DNA from 2 places in the Psychrobacillus sp. FSL K6-4615 genome. Region 1 is predicted to be linked to the other one. Evidence: a T-box and tRNA genes for the amino acid it is inferred to sense, from the RefSeq annotation. Region 1 holds a T-box; the other holds one or more tRNA genes.
The links. The T-box of region 1 lies ahead of leuS (leucine--tRNA ligase). A T-box ahead of a tRNA ligase gene usually reads a tRNA of that ligase, here a tRNA-Leu.
Positions count from the first base shown of each region.

Region 1 (11,930 bases):
GAACCCTGAGGCTATTATTATCTCTCCTGGCCCTGGTACTCCTGTAGATGCAGGTGTTTCGATCGACATTATTCAGAAGCTATATAAAAAGTATCCCATTTTAGGTATCTGTCTTGGCCATCAATCGATTGGCGCAGCTTTTGGAGCAAAAATTGTGCAGGCAAAAACCATTAGACATGGTAAAATGTCCACCATATCTTATAGTCCTCAAGCTTTGTTCAAAACTTTCGAGGAGCCAATTTCAGTCATGCGATATCATTCGCTTGTGATAGACGGAGAGTCATTAATAGACGAACTAGAAATTCTAGCAAGGTCAGAAGACGACAATGAAATAATGGCCATCAAACATGTCGACTACCCTTTATATGGCCTTCAATTCCACCCGGAATCTATTGGGACAGAACAAGGAAGCCGAATAATGCAGTCATTTATCGAAAGCTTCTGAGAAAATATATAAAAGGGAGTTCCTAGGATCGTTCTAGGAGCTTTTTTGATCCGAAAAATCTCTTACAGGTGTTTTAGTTGGAATTTTGGAGGGTTTAGTTGGAAAAATGAGAGGTTTAGTTGGAATTTTGAGCACGCTAGTTGGAATAAACAAAAGATAGCAAAAAGCAGCTTATCCCTATTAAGGACAAGCTGCTCTATAAGATATTAACATCTAACATGCTTGCGTTTAAAACCAATTCTTCCTTTATCTACTGCTGTTTGAATACTGTCGTAAGCATTTAAGAAGCTGCTTTTTTTGTTGTCTCTTTTGACTTCAACTATGCCTATTTCCTTTGCAGTCTCTAGTGCTTTTTCATGCAGAGGTACATAAGAAGTTCCCACAGTTAATATAAAGTTATTCATCGAAGATTTTGTTCGTTCAGGTGATTCATGAATCTTATTTTTCACCATATCAAGCATATTAGACATTTTGCTTTCTGAAAACTCAACGTCTTTTCGATTCCCCAAAAGCCAGCAGTAGCAACTCCACCCTGCTGACATTTTCAACTCCTCGTCACTTGTAATCCATTTGTCCGCAACTTCTTGAGCGATATCGGACTCTGACAAAGTTACAGCTACTACAAAATCAGAAAGCATATAAAAATATGCTGAATCCATCCAGCGATTATAATCCGCTTCAGTCATGCCGTTTGGATCTGCAATAATACCGGCAAAATACATGGCATCATAGTTCCCTGTTGCGTATAGCTCATCCGCTAACTGTTGATTTATTTTTATTTTCTTTGAAATTGGTTTCATCACACCAGTAGCCACGCCGAAAAGTGGCTCATGTGCTCCATTGGATATGTATATTTTTTTAGTTCTTTCTTTACCAAGAGCTTCGAGTTCCTGCATAACTTCTTCAAAATTCATCTATTCGCACTTCCTTTATTTTTGATTTTCCACAGATATAACGCTCATTCAAATATCACTAAATCATTTTAATCCAATCTATTCTTGAAAGTAGGACTCAATTCACTCCATACATCAAACATATTCCCGTCTAAATCATAGAATACAAAATTGGTGCCGGGATGCCCCCGATTTTCAATTTTCCCAACACGTACTCCCTTTTCCTGAAGAAAGCTGTTAAATTCTATTAGTCGATCTATTCCATTCACTTCAAAAGTCATTGTAAAATGTTCCTGTTCATAAATATCCAAAAAACAAGACCGTTCTCCTTTTTTGGCCTTAACAAGAAAAAAACTTTGATCTGCAAATTCTAAAATTGCTTTGTCCATATTTCTAAAATTTTCAACAGCTCCTAGCATTTCTTGATACCATAATGATGATTTCTCTGGATTAACAACTGGTATGTATGTAGTTCCCACTCTTTTAATAAATGCACTCATTGCACACATCCCTCCCATATTCTTATAACCTTCATCATATCATTTTTCAGAACTTTCAAGGCAGAGTAGGAAAATAATTCAGAAAAATCCAAACTTTAAAGTGCTAGGAATCGTTTATATATGGAAAGGAGTTGTGGTTTTGATAAATATTAATGACCTAAAAACGTTAATGCTGCAATTTACAGAACCCCTAATACGTTTGGCTTATTACTACGTAAAGGATCTCCAATTAGCAGAGGATATCGTACAAGAAGTATTAATAGAAATAGGTTATCCTAACCCTTATGAATTCCAATAGATATTGCAAATAAAAAAGCTGCTCATTTCTACAACAAAAAAATCATCTCAACTCTAAGAAAAGCATAGAGTTGAGATGATTTAAAATACTCTTATTTATAGTCAAGCTTCATTAAATTACGATATTGACCATTTTACCTGGAATGGCAATAATTTTCTTCACTTCTTGACCATCCAACCATTGTTGAACTTGTTCTGAAGCAAGAGCTAATGCTTCCAACTCTTCTTTTGTTGCATCTTTAGCAACGTTCAATTTTGCACGTACTTTCCCTTTAATTTGAACTGGAATTTCTACTTCATTGTCTACTAGTTTCGATTCATCAAATGTTGGCCAAGATTCGTAAACGATTGTATCGTCATGTCCAAGAATACGCCATAATTCTTCTGCAATATGTGGAACGATTGGAGAAATAAGCTTCACAAATCCTTCAACATATTCTGTTGAAATTTGCTCCGCTTTATATCCTTCATTGATAAATACCATCATTTGTGAAATAGCGGTATTGTAATGCATTGCTTCAAAGTCTTCCGTTACTTTTTTAACTGTTTGATGATATGCTTTTTCCATATTATCAGAAGAAGTATCTGTAACTTTAGCACTCAACTTACCGTCTTCATCGACCAATAGACGCCATATACGATCTAGGAATCTTCTTGATCCATCTAAACCATTTGTAGACCATGGTTTCGAGGAGTCTAGTGGCCCCATGAACATTTCATAAAGACGAAGTGAATCGGCTCCATGACTTTTCACGATATCATCAGGGTTAACTACATTCCCTTTCGATTTAGACATTTTCTCGTTACCTTCTCCAAGAATCATCCCTTGGTTAAATAGCTTTTGGAATGGCTCTTTCGTAGTAACTACACCAATATCATAAAGGAATTTATGCCAGAAACGTGCGTACAATAAATGAAGTACTGCATGCTCTGCTCCACCTACATAAATGTCCACTGGAAGCCAGCGTTTCGCTAGTTCTGGATCGACAAGTGCCTCGTCATTGTTTGGATCGATATAACGTAGGTAATACCAGCAGCTACCTGCCCACTGAGGCATAGTATTCGTTTCACGACGGCCTTTTTTACCGGTTACTGGATCCACAACATTAACCCATTCCGTAATATTAGCTAGTGGCGACTCACCTGTACCACTTGGTTTAATATCTGTAGTAACAGGAAGCATTAACGGTAATTCAGACTCTTCTACTGGTGTAGAAGTGCCATCTTCCCAATGAATAATTGGAATCGGCTCGCCCCAATAACGTTGACGACTGAATAACCAATCACGTAGACGATACGTAATTTTCTTCTCACCTTTACCATTTGTTTCAAACCATTCAATCGCTTTGGCAATTGCTTCTTGTTTGTTTAAGCCATTTAAAAACTCAGAGTTAATAAGTGTGCCATCAGCAGTGTAAGCTTCTTGTGAGATGTCTCCACCTGCAACTACTTCCACGATTGGCAAATCAAATTGTTTTGCGAACTCGTAGTCACGCTCATCATGTGCAGGAACTGCCATAATAGCACCAGTACCGTATGTCGCTAATACATAATCAGCAATCCATATTGGCATCTTCTCTCCACTTACTGGGTTAACGGCATAAGCACCTGTAAATACACCTGTTTTATGTTTTGCAAGATCTGTACGTTCAAGGTCACTTTTTAATTTCACTTGATCTTTATAAGCTAGCACTGCTTCTGCTTGTTCCTCAGTAGTTATAGCATCCACATGCTTATGCTCAGGCGCTAATACTGCATAGGTTGCACCAAAAATTGTATCCGGACGTGTTGTAAATGCACGGAAGGATTCTTTCGTGCCTGCCACTTCAAAAGTAAGCTCCGCACCCTCTGAACGTCCTATCCAATTACGTTGCATTTCTTTTAAGCTGTCTGGCCAGTCAAGATCATCTAAATCTTCTAAAAGTCTGTCTGCATAAGCAGTTATACGAAGTACCCATTGTCGCATCGGACGACGTTCTACTGGATGTCCTCCACGCTCTGACACACCGTCAATTACTTCTTCATTAGCTAAAACAGTTCCTAATGCTGGACACCAGTTTACCGGCACTTCATCTACATATGCTAGGCCTTTTTTGTACAGCTGGATGAAAATCCATTGAGTCCATTTATAATAAGAAGGATCGGTCGTATTTACCTCTCTGTCCCAGTCAAAAGAAAATCCTAAATCCGTCATTTGACGTTTAAAAGTAGCAATATTTTTTGCCGTGAACTCTGCAGGATCGTTCCCAGTATCAATTGCATATTGCTCCGCTGGAAGTCCAAAAGCATCCCACCCCATTGGATGAAGAACGTTATAACCTTGTTTACGTTTAAACGAACTTAGAATATCCGTTGCGATATATCCAAGTGGATGACCTACATGTAGACCTACTCCTGAAGGATAAGGGAACATATCCAATGCATAGAATTTTGGTTTAGACGGATCATCTGTCATCTTATACGTTTTGTTTTCTTGCCAATACTTTTGCCATTTTTTTTCGATTGCTTCATGATTAAAGCTCATAAATTTTTCCTCCTCCAATGTATGAAAAGCGGAAGCGCCTATTTCTGCCTCGACAGGCAAATGTGTTTAGGATAGATCTGTAAAGTGCACCACATCCTGTGGCATAGCAGACATAACCCGCATCGTGCGGACTTAGGAAGAAGCACCTCAGCCACATCAGCTATTTCACATTTGCCCCGAGAGGTTAGACTCTAAAGCTAGACATAAAAAAACTCGCCCCTTAAAAAACTAAGGGACGAGAGATATACTCACGCGGTACCACCCAAATTAGTGAAAACTTCACTCAACTTGATTCCTTAACGCGGAAAACGGTACAAGCTACTATCAGTTCACTTATACAGACTCAAAGGCGAGTTCAATAATTCGTAACGCTAACTTACACCATCCGTTAGCTCTCTAAAGATACGAGATTTATTTACTAATCCTTTTCACAGTCGACTTCTATTAGTTTTAATAATAATGGATTCCACTTTAAAATACAAGCTGATGTTAAATAGAGACATTTTCTATTACGTTATTAATTATAAGTTCCGCTTCTGTAGCATCTATAATATCCTGAACAGAGTAACCCTCGAATACCTCTTTCAATTCAAGTCCATTTTCTGTTACTTCTATCATTGCCCGTTCTGTTATTATTTTATTCACAACTGCCTTGCCTGTTAAAGGTAATTCACATTGTTTTTTAATTTTAGCAGAACCGTCTTTAGCACAATGATCCATAATGACGATAATTTTCTTTGCACCGTGCACGAGATCCATTGCCCCTCCCATGCCTTTAATCATCTTGCCTGGGATCATCCAGTTAGCGAGGTCACCTTTTTCGGATACTTCCATCGCACCTAAAATAGCCACGTCGACATGTCCTCCGCGAATCATCGCGAATGACTCTGCACTATTGAAAAAAGCCGAGCCTGGAATAGTCGTTACTGTTTCCTTACCTGCATTAATAAGGTCAGGGTTAACTTCTTGCTCGGTTGGGTACGGTCCAATACCAAGTAAGCCATTTTCCGATTGTAAAACGACCGTTTTATCGGGAGAGATGAAATTCGCAACTAAAGTCGGAATTCCAATTCCTAAGTTTACGTAGTTTCCATTTTCAATTTCTTTTTCTGCTCTTCTTGCAATTTTTTCACGTGAATTCAATCGAAACTCCTCCTTAAGAACGTGTCGTTAAACGTTCGATTCTTTTTTCTTGTTCCGCTTGGAATAGACCTTGAACATAAATGCTTGGTGTATGTATTTGAGCAGGATTTAAATCTCCTGTTTCTACCATTTCTTCTACCTCTGCAATGGTAATTTTACCAGCAGCAGCCATCATTGGATTAAAGTTTTGCGCTGTCATATTATAGATAAGATTTCCGAATTTATCTGCTTGAGCTGCACGTATGAAAGAATAATCCGCTCGAAGTGCCTCTTCTAGTACATATTCTTTTCCATCATAAACTCGCACTTCTTTACCTTCCGCCACTGTAGTACCTACACCAGCAGGAGTAAAGAAAGCGGGAATTCCAGCCCCACCAGCACGGATTTTCTCCGCTAGAGTTCCTTGTGGAGTCAATTCCACTTCTATTTCACCCGAGATTACTTGTCTTTCAAACTCTTTGTTTTCTCCAACATATGAACCTATCATTTTCTTTATTTGCTTATTTTTAAGTAGCAGACCTAGACCCCAGTCATCCACGCCACAATTGTTCGAAATAACCGTTAAGTCCTTCACACCTTTATCGACTAAAGCCAGTATTAGCTGTTCTGGAATTCCAACTAGTCCAAAACCTCCAACCATCAGCGTCATTCCATCTTGCACCCCTGCAACAGCCTCTTTAGCTGAATTGTAAATAGGTTTCATGCTCCAATCCCCTTTCATCTAAGCTTGATACATTATTATTTTCTCAAATATTCGACAACTTAGCAAACTATATTCTTATACCTAGATTCTAAGCATAATTATTCTGAATCGCACCTAGAATTGAATCCAAAGTTTTTATATAAATAGAATACCTATTGACTAGTATAGCCACCATCCAAAACAACTGCTTGCCCGGTCATTCCTTTAGCGGAATCGCTAGCTAAAAAAAGAGTTAGATCTGCAACTTCCTTCACTTCTAACAGTCGTTTTTGTGGAACTAGAGGATATAACACTTCTTCCAATACAGATTCCACTGGAACATTTCGTACTTTCGCTAAATCTTTGAATTGGTTTCGAACAAGTGGCGTATCCACGTACCCTGGGCAAACTGCATTAACAGTTATTCCATCCGCTGCTGTTTCCAGAGCTGCAACTTTCGTAAGTCCAATTAAACCATGTTTAGCTGAGTTATACGCTGCTTTCCCAGCAAAACCGACTAAACCATTTATAGATGCCATATTGATAATTCTCCCGAATCCTTTCTTCCGCATATGCGGAAGAACGTGTTTAGTTGCTATAAACGGAGCCGTCAGCATTATTTTTATCAATAGTTCAAAGCGTTCTGTTGGAAAATCTTCCAACATTGCAACGTGCTGCATACCGGCGTTATTAATAAGAATGTCCACACTTCCATACTTCTCTATAGTCACATGAATTGAATCAATAATATCTTCTTCCTTTGTCACATCGCATTTAAGACCTATTACATCATCTCCTAAAAGTTTTGCGGCTTCTTTTACTTTTTCTTCATTTACATCTGTTAGTACTACAATCGCCCCAGCCTTATAAAATTCATGAGCAATCTCCAACCCAATGCCCCCTGCGGCTCCCGTAATAAGGAGCACTCTATCTTTTACCATTTAATAACCTCCAGAAATATGTCGTATCGTAATTTTTAATTTTAAATCCCTAACCCAAACGAGAAGAGAATAATCGCAATTATTACACCAAGTGTTGGTACGACTACAGTGGTCGCAGCAACCGGCCAATAAGCTGCACTATGTTTTTCACCACAGATTGATTGAATAGTAGTGACGACATAGCCATTATGCGGCAATGAATCAAGGGCACCCGAAGAAATGGCTACGACCCTGTGTAATGCCTCAGCATTTACCCCCATATCTAGATAATGCGGGGCTAACAATGGCAATGCAATTGTCTGACCACCCGATGAAGAACCCGTCATACCAGCAATTACCGATACCGCAATTGCAGCACCAATTAGAGGTGAACCAGGAATATTTGTCATTGCCTCTACTGCCGTTGTAAATGCAGGTACGTTTTTAGCAACTCCTCCGAAACCCACTACTGCGGCAGTATTTCCGATTGCTATAATCGCACCGACTGTACCTGCTGAAAATGCTTCCCAGAAATTTTTAGAATATTTTCTTCCAACAATATAAGTGGCAATTACACCACCAAGTAATGCAATTATTAAAGCCGACTGCGCAAGTTTATCATGGAAAATATATGAGATTATTAGTACTACTAGTAATGGAATCATTGCTAAAAACGGATTTGGCAGATTTCTATTAGTATCAAATGTTGGATCTGTTTCACGATCTATAAATCGTTCCCCTTTATTGACAGCCTTTTGAATAATACGTTTCAACCACCAGTATCCAAAAGTGGCCATAAACAAAGCGACAATTATACTTACTTCCCAACCCGCATATGCATCAGTCCCTAAATATTGAATTGGGATCCAGTTTTGAATTTCAGGTGAACCCGCAGATGTCATCGTAAACGTGACAGATCCTAAGGCTAATGTCGCTGGTATAAAACGACGCGGTAAATCCGCTTGTTTAAACAAAGAAATAGCCATTGGATAGACAGAAAAAGCAACTACGAAAAGACTTACTCCTCCAAATGTTAATACTGCACAAGCTAGGACAATAGCTAGTACTGCATACTTCATCCCCAACTTACCAACAATCCACTTGGATACGGAATCTGCCGCACCACTATCCTCCATGACCTTTCCGAAAACCGCTCCAAGTAAGAACATCAAATACCACGAAGCGATAAAACCAGTAAAACCTGACATATAACTCGTAACATAATCAGCCTCATCTTTACCAGCAAGCTGGGAAAATAAAGGCATTCCACTTGTCACAGCTACCAATAGTGCTGAAATAGGACCAGCTATTAAAATATTAACGCCTTTCATAGTCAACACTATTAGTAATGCTAAACCTGCTATAAGACCGACCATACTCAATATTTCCATTTACATTTCCCCCAATTATTTAAGAGTAATAAGTTGTATTTGTAGCATCCGTGTATAAAAGTGATTGAAATAAATAACAAAATCAAGTAAGAAAAAATTAAGTGCGCGATCATCCTAATCGTAAATTCATTTACAACCAATTTTCTTTGCTAGTATCCAAAATCTAAACTCTGCAGTGAATAGATTTCTTCCTTGGTTAACTTTTGAATACAAAATTTTAAAAGCGCTTTCATAAGTCATTAAAGCACAACCATAATTTTCTATCAATATAAAATGTGACAAAAATGTTAACTGTAAATATCCTTAAAATCCGAATTTTCGGATATATATTTATATCAAACTTGTTATCAAGAGGTATTTAGAAATAAAATAAAAATCCGCTTTTCTGGATACGTGTCCAGAAAAACGGATTTAGGTCATAAGTTGTGTTTTTTTATCTTCTCGTAAAGTGTTGATCTACTGAGTCCAAGTTGTTTGGCAATTTGTCTTTTATCAGACTCTTCCTCTAAGTAAGATTGAAGTACTTTCTTTTCTACTTCTGCTAATATATCCTCAAGCGTCCCCGTAGTTTGAAAAGAAGGTACATTACTTAACTTAATCTGGGAAGGCAGAGCGGAAGGCATAATAGTATCTTTTTCTGCTAAGTAAACAGCAGCCTGTAAAATATTTTGTAATTCCCTTACATTACCTGGCCAATGATAGGATTGAAGTAATTCCCGAGTTTTTGTTGCGAGTGTGATATGTCTTCGCCCCGCGTGAAGCATGAACTTTTGTAAAAAGAAATTCAGTAAATCAACAAAATCTTCCATTCTTTCTCTTAAAGGTGGAATTTTCAATGTAATTGCTTGTAAACGATAATATAAATCCTCCCTAAATTTCTTTTCCTCAATTAGTTGAGAAAGGGAAATGTTGGACGAAGCAACTATTCGTATATTTACTTTTTCACTCTGCTCCGAATTCAGTGGAGTAATTTCCTCTTCTTGCATTGCTCTTAATAACTTTGCTTGAAGTGTCAGCGGAAGTGCACTAATTTCATCTATATATAGAGTCCCTTTATCTGCTTGTTTAACTCTTCCATTTTGGACAGTTTCAGTAAGTGGATTATATACACCAAATAGTTCCCTTTCCAATAACTCAACCGGAACTTCTGCACAATTCACTTTAACAAAAGGAAAGTCCGAGCGTTCAGAAAGCTGATGTATGCTATGTGCAAACATATCTTTTCCAGTTCCACTCTCCCCTTCAATTAAGACTGGAAGATCACTAGGTGCTATTATTCCAGTCGTTTCTTTAATCTTCCGGATAGCTGGTGAACTTCCTTTTATGTCTTCCAATCTGTACTCGGTATAACTATTGTCTTCTATATTTAACTGCATTCTTTCCATTGTGGTACGAACATGAGAACTTAGTCTTTTCCAATCGGACATATCTCTGAAAATTACACTTCCAAAAGCCCCAACAATCTTTCCGTCTACAAAAAGAGGAACTCGATTCGCTAGCATATACGTTCCTTTAATATAATGTGGAGATGCATTGTCTGGAACACCAGACTTTATAACTTCATGCATTTTCGTATTTTCAATAATATCAGCTACTGGTTTACCTATCGCTTCCTCTCTCGTTACTTCAAGAAAGCGGCAATAATCTTCGTTGATATATAGAATTTTCGAATCTGCATCTACTACAACAAACCATTGAAATGCATTTTCTAAAATTTCGGCAAGTACAGAAGTTGGTAAATGTTGTTGAAAATTATCCAAACTAAATCACTTCCTTCTCCAGCTCTGCTTTCTTCAGTGGTCGATCATATAAAAGCGTAGGAATTATTGCTAACCCTATTAGCAAAGTTAAAACAAAGAACATGGCTTGAATACCATATACATCTACTAAAATACCTCCAGCTAACGGACCAATCATTCTTCCAATAGTAGCCATGCTATTCACTATACCTTGATAAAATCCTTCTCTCCCTTTCGGTGCTAACTGTCCAGCCAATGTTGGTACTGCTGGCCAGATAAATACCTCCCCGAGTGTCAGGATCACCATTGCAACGATAAACATTGTATAATCTTCCGCATAAGAAACAACAACAAATGACGCCATAAATATAGCAATGCCAAGAATCATTTGTGTTTTTATCTTATGCTCCAATCTATTTATAATTGGCTTTATAAGTGGCTGAGCTGCCAATATGAGTCCGCCATTTATAGTCCATAGTAAACTATATTGTTTTAATGTTATACCTAAATCCAACACATGAGTAGAAATGGTAGAAGTCCATTGTACATAAGCTACCCATGTAAACATATAACCGATAGTGACAATTAACAACGCATAAAACGGTGCTTTTTGTTTGATTTTTTTAGAACTTTTCAGTACAGAAGCATTAATATTTGGAGCAAGTCCCATTTTGCGGTAATAGACGCCTGCAACCACTAAAAATAATACATAAGTCAATAAATTTGCTAGAAAAATATTATTAATATTATGATCTGCAACCAATCCTGCCACGGCTGGACCAAGAGCCACTCCTAAATTTTGGGACAAATATATAGCATTAAACGCCTTACGACCACCTTCGGGCCAGACACTACCTACTAACGCATACATGCTAGGGAAAATAATACCACCACTAAAACCTAAAATTGCCACAAACCATATATATTCTGGCCATCCATGCCAAAAAGTTAAAAGCACAAGAGAAATCATTGACAATATAATTCCGAACATAATAGATTTATATCCACCTATTCTGTCAAATAAGTAACCACCAAGTAAGTTACCAATAACTCCAGTTCCAGCATTAATCATTAGCACGAATCCTGCCATCGTTAGTGTTTGTCCTAAATGCTCATGCATATATATTGTATGTAATGGCCATAAAAAAGAATTTCCCATTGTATTGATAAACATTCCAATTATTAAAAACCATACTGCTTTTGGCAATTGTAACACCCCATTTCTATTGCACTCAGAATATTGTATTCCTTTTCAAATAGCACTTCAAGAAGATTAGAACAAACTTCTCAAAGTCATGTTAAAATAATCCTGTTAAGGAGTGAAGAATATGAATGAAAATAACTTTCCATTCCCTTCAGATGGGAAACGGTATTATACATGGAATCGACATTTAAG
Region 1 is NZ_JBBOYQ010000001.1:2,440,714-2,452,643, forward strand. It holds gene MKX53_RS12120 (anthranilate synthase component II) at 1-445, shown strand, start outside; gene MKX53_RS12125 (DNA alkylation repair protein) at 652-1,359, opposite strand; gene MKX53_RS12130 (VOC family protein) at 1,428-1,838, opposite strand; gene MKX53_RS12135 (hypothetical protein) at 1,978-2,136, shown strand; gene leuS (leucine--tRNA ligase) at 2,248-4,659, opposite strand; T-box leader at 4,888-5,100, opposite strand; gene MKX53_RS12145 (3-oxoacid CoA-transferase subunit B) at 5,149-5,802, opposite strand; gene MKX53_RS12150 (CoA transferase subunit A) at 5,816-6,505, opposite strand; gene MKX53_RS12155 (3-hydroxybutyrate dehydrogenase) at 6,658-7,425, opposite strand; gene MKX53_RS12160 (GntP family permease) at 7,467-8,789, opposite strand; gene MKX53_RS12165 (sigma-54 interaction domain-containing protein) at 9,212-10,555, opposite strand; gene MKX53_RS12170 (MDR family MFS transporter) at 10,557-11,741, opposite strand; gene MKX53_RS12175 (TIGR01212 family radical SAM protein) at 11,863-11,930, shown strand, end outside.

Region 2 (11,930 bases), 370 kb from region 1:
CAAATTTATATGCAACTAGATTTAACAACTATGTATCCCCACCCGGGAGTGCAAAGTTAAAAAACACTTCTAGTTAGCTTTATTTTTCATCTCTTGAAACAGTAGTATATAATGAACATTATAAACATTCTTAAGGGAGTACGAGTTCATGCAAACATTGAAAAAACTTTCCGATCGACTCTTTTACCTGCCTGCATATCAAAAGACAGATCGACCGATATTAGCTGCTATTGTAGGGGACAAACAGACTCTACTGATTGATGCTGGTAATTCTTCTAATCACGCTAAATACTTTAAAGAGCAATTAGCTTCCTATCATCTCACCGGGGATATTCTGGCTCTCACACATTGGCATTGGGATCATGTATTTGGCTTACGTGAAATGGATGTTCCTTCAGTTTCCAATTCCATGACCTATAACAAAGTAAAAGAACTTCAAAAGCTATCATGGGAAGACAAGGAGTTGGATGGACGTGTCGAAGCAGGGATTGAAATTCCTTTTTGTGCAGATGCGATAAAGCTAGAGCTAGGAAGTATGCGAGAAGTTATCATACCAGATCCCACTATCATTTTTGACAAGCAAATCAAACTTAATATAGGTGGGGTTAACTGTATCATTGAACATGTTGGTGGAGATCATTCACCTGATTCGAATCTCATTTATATAGCAGAGGAAAAGACATTATTTCTTGGGGACTGTCTCTATGCAAATATGTACGCAGAAAAGTGGCATTATACCATTGAAAAGATGTATAAGCTTTTGGAGAAAATTGAAGGCTATGACGCAGAAATCTTCTTCCTATCTCATCATCCAGCACCTTTAACAAAGGATGAATTTACTTCCTTTGTATCATTATTGAAGACAAGTGCAGAATTAACAAATAAACATAAAGGAAAAATAGAGGCAATTGCAGAAGAGATGTCCTCTCATTTTGGCCGTGACGTGACGGAAGACGATTTAGAAATAATCGAGTACTTTGTAAATGGTTATGCGTAACATGTATCGTTGCTTAAGAGAATTGCCCTAGATTCCAAAGGAGTGCAGAGTTTGCCGTGTTGATTCCTAACTATTGTAGGAACACACTAAATGATCAAAAGCTTTGTGGTAGCTTGTAAACATATAAAGCCCAAGAGGTGATTTCTCTTGGGCTTATTCTTATTACTATTGAAACCGTGAGTAATTTCTTTTTCTATTTATAGTACAACTATGTTATCTACATTTTTCCAAAAAAAGAACCCTTGAAATATCAAGGGTTCTTTGCTTTTATACCGGTGGCCGGGGTCGAACCGGCACATCCAGAGGATACGGGATTTTGAGTCCCGCGCGTCTGCCAATTCCGCCACACCGGCAAAATAAATACTAGGCAGTTATTAAATCATTTTTAAAAATTGGAGGCGGCAACCGGATTTGAACCGGTGATAAAGGTGTTGCAGACCTGTGCCTTACCACTTGGCTATGCCGCCGTAAAGTAATTGGAGCGGAAGACGAGGTTCGAACTCGCGACCCCCACCTTGGCAAGGTGGTGTTCTACCACTGAACTACTTCCGCAAACTGGGGTACCTGGATTCGAACCAGGGCATGATGGAATCAAAATCCATTGCCTTACCGCTTGGCTATACCCCAATGGGGCGACTGAGGGGAATTGAACCCCCGAATGCCGGAATCACAATCCGGTGCGTTAACCACTTCGCCACAACCGCCACAAATAAAAAAAGAGCTAACTACTAAGGAATATGGGGCGACTGAGGGGAATTGAACCCCCGAATGTCGGAATCACAATCCGATGCGTTAACCACTTCGCCACAACCGCCATTATTCAAAGCTAACTAAAAAAAATTGGCAGGGGCAGTAGGAATCGAACCCACATCAAAGGTTTTGGAGACCTCTATTCTACCGTTAAACTATGCCCCTAAAAACTGGTGGTGGGGGACGGATTCGAACCGCCGAACCCGAAGGAGCGGATTTACAGTCCGCCGCGTTTAGCCACTTCGCTACCCCACCAGTGTATGGTGCCGGAAAAAGGACTTGAACCCTCAACCTACTGATTACAAGTCAGTTGCTCTACCAGTTGAGCTATTCCGGCGTATAAATATGGTGGCTCAGGACGGAATCGAACCGCCGACACAAGGATTTTCAGTCCTTTGCTCTACCGACTGAGCTACTGAGCCAAATTCGATTGTGCTAAGCTGCGAATCTCTTTGTCAGCTTCATTCGTTCAGTTAGTCACGTACTTTAGTACGTTCCTTCCATCACTCAATCGCTTCCTCGACCTTCTTGCTTATCACCAATCTTTTAAAAAATGGCGGTCCCGACCGGGATCGAACCGGCGATCTCCTGCGTGACAGGCAGGCATGTTAACCGCTACACCACGGGACCATTTGGTTGCGGGGACAGGATTTGAACCTGCGACCTTCGGGTTATGAGCCCGACGAGCTACCACTGCTCCACCCCGCGACAATACTATAATTGCTAATTTGTTTCAAAAGAAATGGTGGAGGATGACGGGCTCGAACCGCCGACCCTCTGCTTGTAAGGCAGATGCTCTCCCAGCTGAGCTAATCCTCCTGGGTTAAATTACGATAAGCTTCGCATCTCTGCGTCAACTTCATTCGTTCAATTTAATAAATGGTGACCCCTACGGGATTCGAACCCGTGTTACCGCCGTGAAAGGGCGGTGTCTTAACCGCTTGACCAAGGGGCCATACTTTTATGTAGAAAACTAATCTGGCGGAGAGCAAGGGATTTGAACCCTTGAGACAGTTTAACCCGCCTACACGATTTCCAATCGTGCTCCTTCGGCCACTCGGACAGCTCTCCTAAAATGGCTCCGAAGGTAGGACTCGAACCTACGACCAATCGATTAACAGTCGATTGCTCTACCACTGAGCTACTTCGGAATAATACAGCCTAGCAACGTCCTACTCTCACAGGGGGAGACCCCCAACTACCATCGGCGCTGAAGAGCTTAACTTCCGTGTTCGGTATGGGAACGGGTGTGACCTCTTCGCCATCATCACTAGACCTTATTAATTTGAAAGACAATACTTAGTATAACAAAACTAGAAAATAATTCAAGCTTTTTTTTATATTTTTTTTGTACTTTCAAAACTGGATAAACGACATTGTTACGTTAAACAAAATTTGGTTAAGTCCTCGATCGATTAGTATTCGTCAGCTGCACGTGTCGCCACGCTTCCACCCCGAACCTATCTACCTCATCGTCTTTGAGGGATCTTACTTACTTGCGTAATGGGAAATCTCATCTTGAGGGGGGCTTCGTGCTTAGATGCTTTCAGCACTTATCCCGTCCACACATAGCTACCCAGCGATGCTCTTGGCAGAACAACTGGTACACCAGCGGTGTGTCCATCCCGGTCCTCTCGTACTAAGGACAGCTCCTCTCAAATTTCCTACGCCCACGACGGATAGGGACCGAACTGTCTCACGACGTTCTGAACCCAGCTCGCGTACCGCTTTAATGGGCGAACAGCCCAACCCTTGGGACCGACTACAGCCCCAGGATGCGATGAGCCGACATCGAGGTGCCAAACCTCCCCGTCGATGTGGACTCTTGGGGGAGATAAGCCTGTTATCCCCGGGGTAGCTTTTATCCGTTGAGCGATGGCCCTTCCATGCGGAACCACCGGATCACTAAGCCCGTCTTTCGACCCTGCTCGACTTGTAGGTCTCGCAGTCAAGCTCCCTTCTGCCTTTACACTCTTCGAATGATTTCCAACCATTCTGAGGGAACCTTTGGGCGCCTCCGTTACACTTTAGGAGGCGACCGCCCCAGTCAAACTACCCGCCTGACACTGTCTCCTACCCGGGTTACGGGTATGGGTTAGAATTTCAATACAACCAGGGCAGTATCCCACCGACGCCTCCTCCGAAGCTGGCGCTCCGGGCTCTAAGGCTCCTGCCTATCCTGTACAAGTTGCACCAAAATTCAATATCAAGCTATAGTAAAGCTCCACGGGGTCTTTCCGTCCTGTCGCGGGTAACCTGCATCTTCACAGGTACTATAATTTCACCGAGTCTCTCGTTGAGACAGTGCCCAGATCGTTACGCCTTTCGTGCGGGTCGGAACTTACCCGACAAGGAATTTCGCTACCTTAGGACCGTTATAGTTACGGCCGCCGTTTACTGGGGCTTCAATTCGCACCTTCGCTTGCGCTAAGCACTCCTCTTAACCTTCCAGCACCGGGCAGGCGTCAGCCCATATACTTCACCTTACGGTTTTGCATAGACCTGTGTTTTTGCTAAACAGTCGCCTGGGCCTATTCACTGCGGCTCTTCTAGGCTATGAACCCAAAAGAGCACCCCTTCTCCCGAAGTTACGGGGTCATTTTGCCGAGTTCCTTAACGAGAGTTCTCTCGCTCACCTTAGGATTCTCTCCTCGACTACCTGTGTCGGTTTGCGGTACGGGCACCTTTCACCTCGCTAGAGGCTTTTCTTGGCAGTGTGAAATCAGGAACTCTAGACATACGTCCTCGCCATCACAGCTCAATGTTAAAGAATGCGGATTTGCCTACATTCACACCTTACTGCTTGGACATGCATAACCAACAGCATGCTTACCCTATCCTTCTGCGTCCCCCCATTACTCAAACGGTGGTTTGGTGGTACAGGAATATCAACCTGTTATCCATCGCCTACGCCTATCGGCCTCGGCTTAGGTCCCGACTAACCCTGAGCGGACGAGCCTTCCTCAGGAAACCTTAGTCATACGGTGGACGGGATTCTCACCCGTCTTTCGCTACTCATACCGGCATTCTCACTTCTAAGCGCTCCACCAGTCCTTCCGGTCTGACTTCAACGCCCTTAGAACGCTCTCCTACCACTGATACCAAAGGTATCAATCCACAGCTTCGGTGATTTGTTTAGCCCCGATACATTTTCGGCGCAGCGTCACTCGACCAGTGAGCTATTACGCACTCTTTAAATGATGGCTGCTTCTAAGCCAACATCCTGGTTGTCTAAGCAACGCCACATCCTTTTCCACTTAACAAATACTTTGGGACCTTAGCTGGTGGTCTGGGCTGTTTCCCTCTTGACTACGGATCTTATCACTCGCAGTCTGACTCCCAAACATAAATCATTGGCATTCGGAGTTTGTCTGAATTCGGTAACCCGGGATGGGCCCCTAGTCCAAACAGTGCTCTACCTCCAAGATTCTAACGTTTGAGGCTAGCCCTAAAGCTATTTCGGAGAGAACCAGCTATCTCCAGGTTCGATTGGAATTTCTCCGCTACCCACACCTCATCCCCGCACTTTTCAACGTGCGTGGGTTCGGACCTCCAGTAAGTGTTACCTTACCTTCATCCTGGACATGGGTAGATCACCTGGTTTCGGGTCTACGACCACATACTCATTCGCCCTATTCAGACTCGCTTTCGCTGCGGCTCCGTCTTCTCGACTTAACCTTGCATGGGATCGTAACTCGCCGGTTCATTCTACAAAAGGCACGCTATCACCCATTAACGGGCTCTAACTACTTGTAGGCACACGGTTTCAGGATCTATTTCACTCCCCTTCCGGGGTGCTTTTCACCTTTCCCTCACGGTACTGGTTCACTATCGGTCACTAGGTAGTATTTAGCCTTGGGAGATGGTCCTCCCAGATTCCGACGGAATTTCACGTGTTCCGCCGTACTCAGGATACACTCAAGAGAGAATGAATTTTAGACTACGGGGCTTTTACCCTATCCTGCGGACCTTTCCAGATCGCTTCGTCTAACTCATTCCTTTGTAACTCTATGTAGAGTGTCCTACAACCCCAAAAGGCAAGCCTTTTGGTTTGGGCTATTCCCGTTTCGCTCGCCGCTACTCAGGGAATCGAATTTTCTTTCTCTTCCTCCAGGTACTTAGATGTTTCAGTTCCCTGGGTGTGTCTCAGATGCGCTATGTATTCACGCAAATGTACTGCTCCATTACGAACAGTGGGTTTCCCCATTCGGAAATCTCCGGATCAAAGCTCACTTACAGCTCCCCGAAGCATATCGGTGTTAGTGCCGTCCTTCGTCGACTCCTAGTGCCAAGGCATTCACCGTGCGCCCTTATTAACTTAACCTAAAAGTTAAAAAGTCTTACACGTTGTGATTACGTAAATAATCACAACAGAATTTCTTGTTGTTTATTGTTTCAATGTCGTTTTATCCAGTTTTCAAAGAACAAATAATAATCTTTGGTGGAGCCTAGCGGGATCGAACCGCTGACCTCCTGCGTGCAAGGCAGGCGCTCTCCCAGCTGAGCTAAGGCCCCGGGATTTAAAAAGGGTATGGTGGGCCTAAATGGACTCGAACCATCGACCTCACGCTTATCAGGCGTGCGCTCTAACCAGCTGAGCTATAGGCCCTCTTTGAATTTCCATATAATAAATATGAACATTCAAAACTGAACTGCAAAACGTTAAGATACGAATAAAGATTCGTATTCCGATATTATCCTTAGAAAGGAGGTGATCCAGCCGAACCTTCCGATACGGCTACCTTGTTACGACTTCACCCCAATCATCTGTCCCACCTTCGGCGGCTGGCTCCCATAAGGGTTACCCCACCGACTTCGGGTGTTACAAACTCTCGTGGTGTGACGGGCGGTGTGTACAAGGCCCGGGAACGTATTCACCGTGGCATGCTGATCCACGATTACTAGCGATTCCGGCTTCATGTAGGCGAGTTGCAGCCTACAATCCGAACTGAGAACGGTTTTATGGGATTTGCTCACCCTCGCGGGGTTGCGACCCTCTGTACCGTCCATTGTAGCACGTGTGTAGCCCAGGTCATAAGGGGCATGATGATTTGACGTCATCCCCACCTTCCTCCGGTTTATCACCGGCAGTCACCTTAGAGTGCCCAACTAAATGCTGGCAACTAAGATCAAGGGTTGCGCTCGTTGCGGGACTTAACCCAACATCTCACGACACGAGCTGACGACAACCATGCACCACCTGTCACCGCTGTCCCCGAAGGGAAAAGCCTATCTCTAGGCCGGTCAGCGGGATGTCAAGACCTGGTAAGGTTCTTCGCGTTGCTTCGAATTAAACCACATGCTCCACCGCTTGTGCGGGCCCCCGTCAATTCCTTTGAGTTTCAGTCTTGCGACCGTACTCCCCAGGCGGAGTGCTTAATGCGTTAGCTGCAGCACTAAGGGGCGGAAACCCCCTAACACTTAGCACTCATCGTTTACGGCGTGGACTACCAGGGTATCTAATCCTGTTTGCTCCCCACGCTTTCGCGCCTCAGCGTCAGTTACAGACCAGAAAGCCGCCTTCGCCACTGGTGTTCCTCCAAATCTCTACGCATTTCACCGCTACACTTGGAATTCCGCTTTCCTCTTCTGTACTCAAGTCCCCCAGTTTCCAATGACCTTCCACGGTTGAGCCGTGGGATTTCACATCAGACTTAAAGGACCGCCTGCGCGCGCTTTACGCCCAATAATTCCGGACAACGCTTGCCACCTACGTATTACCGCGGCTGCTGGCACGTAGTTAGCCGTGGCTTTCTAATGAGGTACCGTCAAGGTACGAGCAGTTACTCTCGTACTTGTTCTTCCCTCACAACAGAGTTTTACGATCCGAAAACCTTCTTCACTCACGCGGCATTGCTCCATCAGACTTTCGTCCATTGTGGAAGATTCCCTACTGCTGCCTCCCGTAGGAGTCTGGGCCGTGTCTCAGTCCCAGTGTGGCCGATCACCCTCTCAGGTCGGCTACGCATCGTCGCCTTGGTGAGCCGTTACCTCACCAACTAGCTAATGCGCCGCGGGCCCATCCTGTAGTGACAGCGAGATGCCGTCTTTTAACATCTCCCCATGAGAGGAAATGGATTATTCGGTATTAGCCCCGGTTTCCCGGAGTTATCCCAATCTACAGGGCAGGTTGCCCACGTGTTACTCACCCGTCCGCCGCTAAATCAGAAGAAGCAAGCTTCTTCGTCATTCGCTCGACTTGCATGTATTAGGCATGCCGCCAGCGTTCGTCCTGAGCCAGGATCAAACTCTCCATAATAGTTCACCTTCAGTATGCAGAGCACATTGAGAGCGAACAAATTAGAACTAGTTTAAAAGCTCATTTTGTTTTGCTGGCATCATCATTAAATGATGTCCAAAATTGTTTTGCTATCATACTAACTAAGTTAGTTGAAAGCTATGTTTCTTAACGTTTTGCATGTTCAGTTTTCAATGTTCATTTTGTTGTGTCGTTTTTTGCGACTTCTCTAATTTACCATCGTACTCGGTAAGTGTCAAGAAGTTTTTCTAAAAAACTTTTTCACTATTATTTGTTTGAAATAGTTTGTGTTGTTTTTGACGACGCTTATTATAATACCATGCATTTATTTATTATGTCAACAATAAAAACGAACAAATTTCATTGTTCGTTTTTAAATGTTGTTTCTACATCATCACTTTGTAGTATCTATGCATGATCGCGTTGCTTTTGGTTTGCTGTTCTTCAATTGAAATATACCCTTTATCTATTAGAAACTCGATAAAAACCTCTAAATCTACAGAGTAGTTTTTAAGCTCTTCTTGCTCATGAATTTCTTGGATCGTCCAAAACTCTTTTGAGCCAAGTACTTCTATAATGTGTTGTGCTCCATCTTTTGATCGGGAATGAATCAAAAAGTCACTCGCTAAAAACAAAAGCTCTAATCTTTTTTCTAATGATTCATCACTAGAGATTAACTCATCGTACAATTTATATATAGAAGGATCTAATGCTTTTACTTGATTCCATACCATCACTTCTGGGTGCATACCATTTTCAAAAACAGCTAATCGTGCTAGATGATGTAAAGAATCTACCATATGATTATAAGCATCTAAGAAATTACGTTGTTCAAAAAAAAGCTTTCCTTCTAAATACCGTCTCGTTAGTTTGGCAAACTCTATACCCATTCGAGCTTTTCTTCCGTTTATCGGAAATACGTATAGCTCTTGTTTTAAACTTTCTACATATTCATTGCGATCAAATACCACGCGACCGTTGATTAACCAATCCACCAGTTTCGGGTTAGTTCCCAACAAGAGCCATTTTCTTAACTGCTTTTCTGTAATTATATGAAGCGCAGTTTTTTTATCCTCATACGTATAATGCTTTGTAAAAACAGGTACCTCAGATTCTTTCGTTAATATTAATAAAATAGAGTCAAACATATCTGTAATAGGACTAAAATCTGCCCGTTTCTCTACTAAAATAACACCAAGTGTATTAGGTTCACTTGCTCTTTCTTGATAAATCGGTCTCAATAACGCTTCCAAAATGAAGCCTCCTTTATTTACTTCTACTATAAATTTTCGACAACTTTTCTATATTTCCTTCTATAATTCATTCCTAACTTAACTTTATACTAAAATATGATATAGTGTATGTAGAAATTAGGAGGCTGAAAAATGAAACCCTATAAAAACAAAATAAATCGTATACGTTCGTTTGCACTTGGACTTATATTCTTTGGTTTTATCATTATGTACGGTGCAATCTTTTTTAAAGATAACGGTATATTAGTTACCATTTTCGTAACGCTGGGGCTACTATCTATTTTAGCTAGTACAGCAGTCTATGGTTGGATTGGATTATTATCAACAAAAGCAGTGCCTGTTGTATGTCCTAACTGTGGTAAGCATACTAAAGTATTAGGTAGAGTAGATATGTGTATGTATTGTAAAGAACCTTTAACGCTAGATCCTAATCTTGAAGGTCAAGAATTTGATGAAGCATTGAATAAAAAAAGATAATGGACACTTTGCTTTTTTAGCAAAGTGTTTTTTCTATTCTAAGTAGGTGGAAGGTGGAAGTGAAAATCCTATGTTTTTTGTCTTAGTATATTGTGGCAAATACAGAGCTTTTGCCAACCTCCACTATACAAATAAAAAACCGAGCGTGTCTTACTACGCTCGGTTTTGCTTATTGAACTTTAGTTGCATGCTCTTTGCATGTTGGACAAACACCGTAAATTTCCATTCGATGATAGCTTACATCAAACCCAGTTAAATGAGAAGCTAAATGTTCTACTTCATCTAATCCAGGATAATGAAAATCAACAATTTTACCGCAAGCGTCGCAAATCATATGATAATGATCATTCGTAACAAAATCAAAACGACTAGAAGAATCGCCATAGGTTAACTCTTTAACGAGTCCTGCTTCTCTAAAAACACGTAAATTATTATAAACCGTTGCAACACTCATGCTAGGAAATTTACTTTCTAGTGCTTTATATATATCGTCCGCTGTGGGATGTGACATAGATTGGATAATAAATTCCAGTATCGCATGGCGTTGAGGTGTAATTCGTACACCAGTCGATTTTAATGTATCTAAAGCATCTCTTAAATGTACTTCCGTCATCGCAATGCACCTCTTTTCATATTCATTCTTTAATTATAATTGTTACAATAAGTATAAATAGAAAGGGCATGAACTGTCAAATTTATTACTCGTTAAGGAAAGATATACATAGATTAGTAACCCTTTTCCAAATCAATCTCATTTTCCAGTGGCTTTTGCTCCATCCAAGCATTTAAATTACTTGAGAAAATTTGTAGCGCCCTTATTACATATTGAGAAGAGTGACTGGAGACATGTGGAGAAACGATTACATTATTCATACTCCAAAATGGGTGTTCTGCGGCAAGTGGTTCCTTCTCAAATACATCCAGTACAGCATATGCGATTTTCTCTTCTTCTAATGCACGTAGTAAGTGTTGTTCTTTCACTAAATCACCACGTCCAAAATTCATAAAGATTGCACTCTGCTTCATAGACTGTAAATGCTCGTATGTGATTAATCCCTTTGTTTGCTCCGTACTCGGTAGAATGGAAATAACAATATCCGCTTTCGGTAAAACTTCATTTAGTTTATCGAAGGTAACTATTTCGTCCATAAATGGAGGTAGTTTTCCACTGCTATTACATCCAATTGTGTGCACGCCAAAAGCCTGTAGTATTCTTCCTACTTCCCCGCCTATTGCACCGGGACCTAATATTATCGCAGTTGAATCTAATAATTCGGTTGGAGACACACGTTTAGACCATTCCCCTTTTCGTTGATTTTCATTGATCAACGGGAGTGACTTCTTAATAGAAAGTATATGGGCTAAGATCGTTTCTGCCATTGGAGTTTTGTGAATTCCTCGTACATTGGTAACGACAATGCCCCGCTTTGCAATTTCCAGTAACGGCATTTTTTCTAAGCCAGCAGAAGCCACCATAATCCATTTTAGCTGTTCGGCAGTTTTGAGGTGAGGTGCATCTATGTCCTCGCCGTACGTAACTAGAATTGACGCTGACTTTAGCAGTTCTTCATTTAAACCTTTTTGAAATATAAATTCTGCATGTGGGAACTTTTTTACTAATTCATCCTGTTGCTCCTGCTTTGGTAAAAAAGAAAACAATATACTCATATTATTGCCCTTCAGTCACTAATGATTTTAATGTTAGAAGTGCTTCTTCTACGTGTCCGTCGACTTTAACTTTATTCCATTCTTTTACGACCGTTCCAGTAGGATCGATTAAAAAAGTAGAACGTTCGATACCCATATACTCTTTTCCAAAATTCTTTTTCAACTTCCATACTCCATATGCCTCTGATACTTCATGCGTATCATCTACTAATAGCGAAAATGGAAGACCATGCTTGTCTATAAATTTTGTATGGGCCTTTTCATCATCTGCGCTAACTCCAAGAATAACTGCATTTAAGTCAGTGAAACTTGTATGAGCCGCTTTAAAATCACATGCTTCCGTTGTACAGCCCGGTGTAGCATCCTTTGGGTAAAAATACAAAACGACATATTTCTTCCCTGCAAAGTCTTTTAATGAAATAATATCTCCTTTTTCATTTTTCAATGAAAAGTTAGGTGCTACCATGCCTTCTAGTTTTTCCATCATAATCCCTCCTATTATATATATATCGTAACGAAGTTAGTC
Region 2 is NZ_JBBOYQ010000001.1:2,808,570-2,820,499, forward strand. It holds gene MKX53_RS14050 (MBL fold metallo-hydrolase) at 149-997, shown strand; tRNA gene MKX53_RS14055 (tRNA-Leu) at 1,268-1,350, opposite strand; tRNA gene MKX53_RS14060 (tRNA-Cys) at 1,391-1,464, opposite strand; tRNA gene MKX53_RS14065 (tRNA-Gly) at 1,475-1,549, opposite strand; tRNA gene MKX53_RS14070 (tRNA-Gln) at 1,553-1,624, opposite strand; tRNA gene MKX53_RS14075 (tRNA-His) at 1,626-1,701, opposite strand; tRNA gene MKX53_RS14080 (tRNA-His) at 1,736-1,811, opposite strand; tRNA gene MKX53_RS14085 (tRNA-Trp) at 1,839-1,912, opposite strand; tRNA gene MKX53_RS14090 (tRNA-Tyr) at 1,919-2,002, opposite strand; tRNA gene MKX53_RS14095 (tRNA-Thr) at 2,009-2,084, opposite strand; tRNA gene MKX53_RS14100 (tRNA-Phe) at 2,094-2,169, opposite strand; tRNA gene MKX53_RS14105 (tRNA-Asp) at 2,302-2,377, opposite strand; tRNA gene MKX53_RS14110 (tRNA-Met) at 2,381-2,455, opposite strand; tRNA gene MKX53_RS14115 (tRNA-Val) at 2,491-2,566, opposite strand; tRNA gene MKX53_RS14120 (tRNA-Glu) at 2,628-2,702, opposite strand; tRNA gene MKX53_RS14125 (tRNA-Ser) at 2,727-2,818, opposite strand; tRNA gene MKX53_RS14130 (tRNA-Asn) at 2,824-2,898, opposite strand; rRNA gene rrf (5S ribosomal RNA) at 2,907-3,022, opposite strand; rRNA gene MKX53_RS14140 (23S ribosomal RNA) at 3,143-6,071, opposite strand; tRNA gene MKX53_RS14145 (tRNA-Ala) at 6,187-6,262, opposite strand; tRNA gene MKX53_RS14150 (tRNA-Ile) at 6,280-6,356, opposite strand; rRNA gene MKX53_RS14155 (16S ribosomal RNA) at 6,452-8,006, opposite strand; gene MKX53_RS14160 (nucleotidyltransferase-like protein) at 8,393-9,259, opposite strand; gene MKX53_RS14165 (YgzB family protein) at 9,392-9,736, shown strand; gene perR (peroxide-responsive transcriptional repressor PerR) at 9,906-10,349, opposite strand; gene MKX53_RS14175 (D-2-hydroxyacid dehydrogenase) at 10,463-11,404, opposite strand; gene bcp (thioredoxin-dependent thiol peroxidase) at 11,406-11,888, opposite strand.
Region 2: it has a tRNA-Leu gene. The T-box ahead of leuS (leucine--tRNA ligase) is inferred to sense a tRNA for this amino acid. The anticodon was not compared.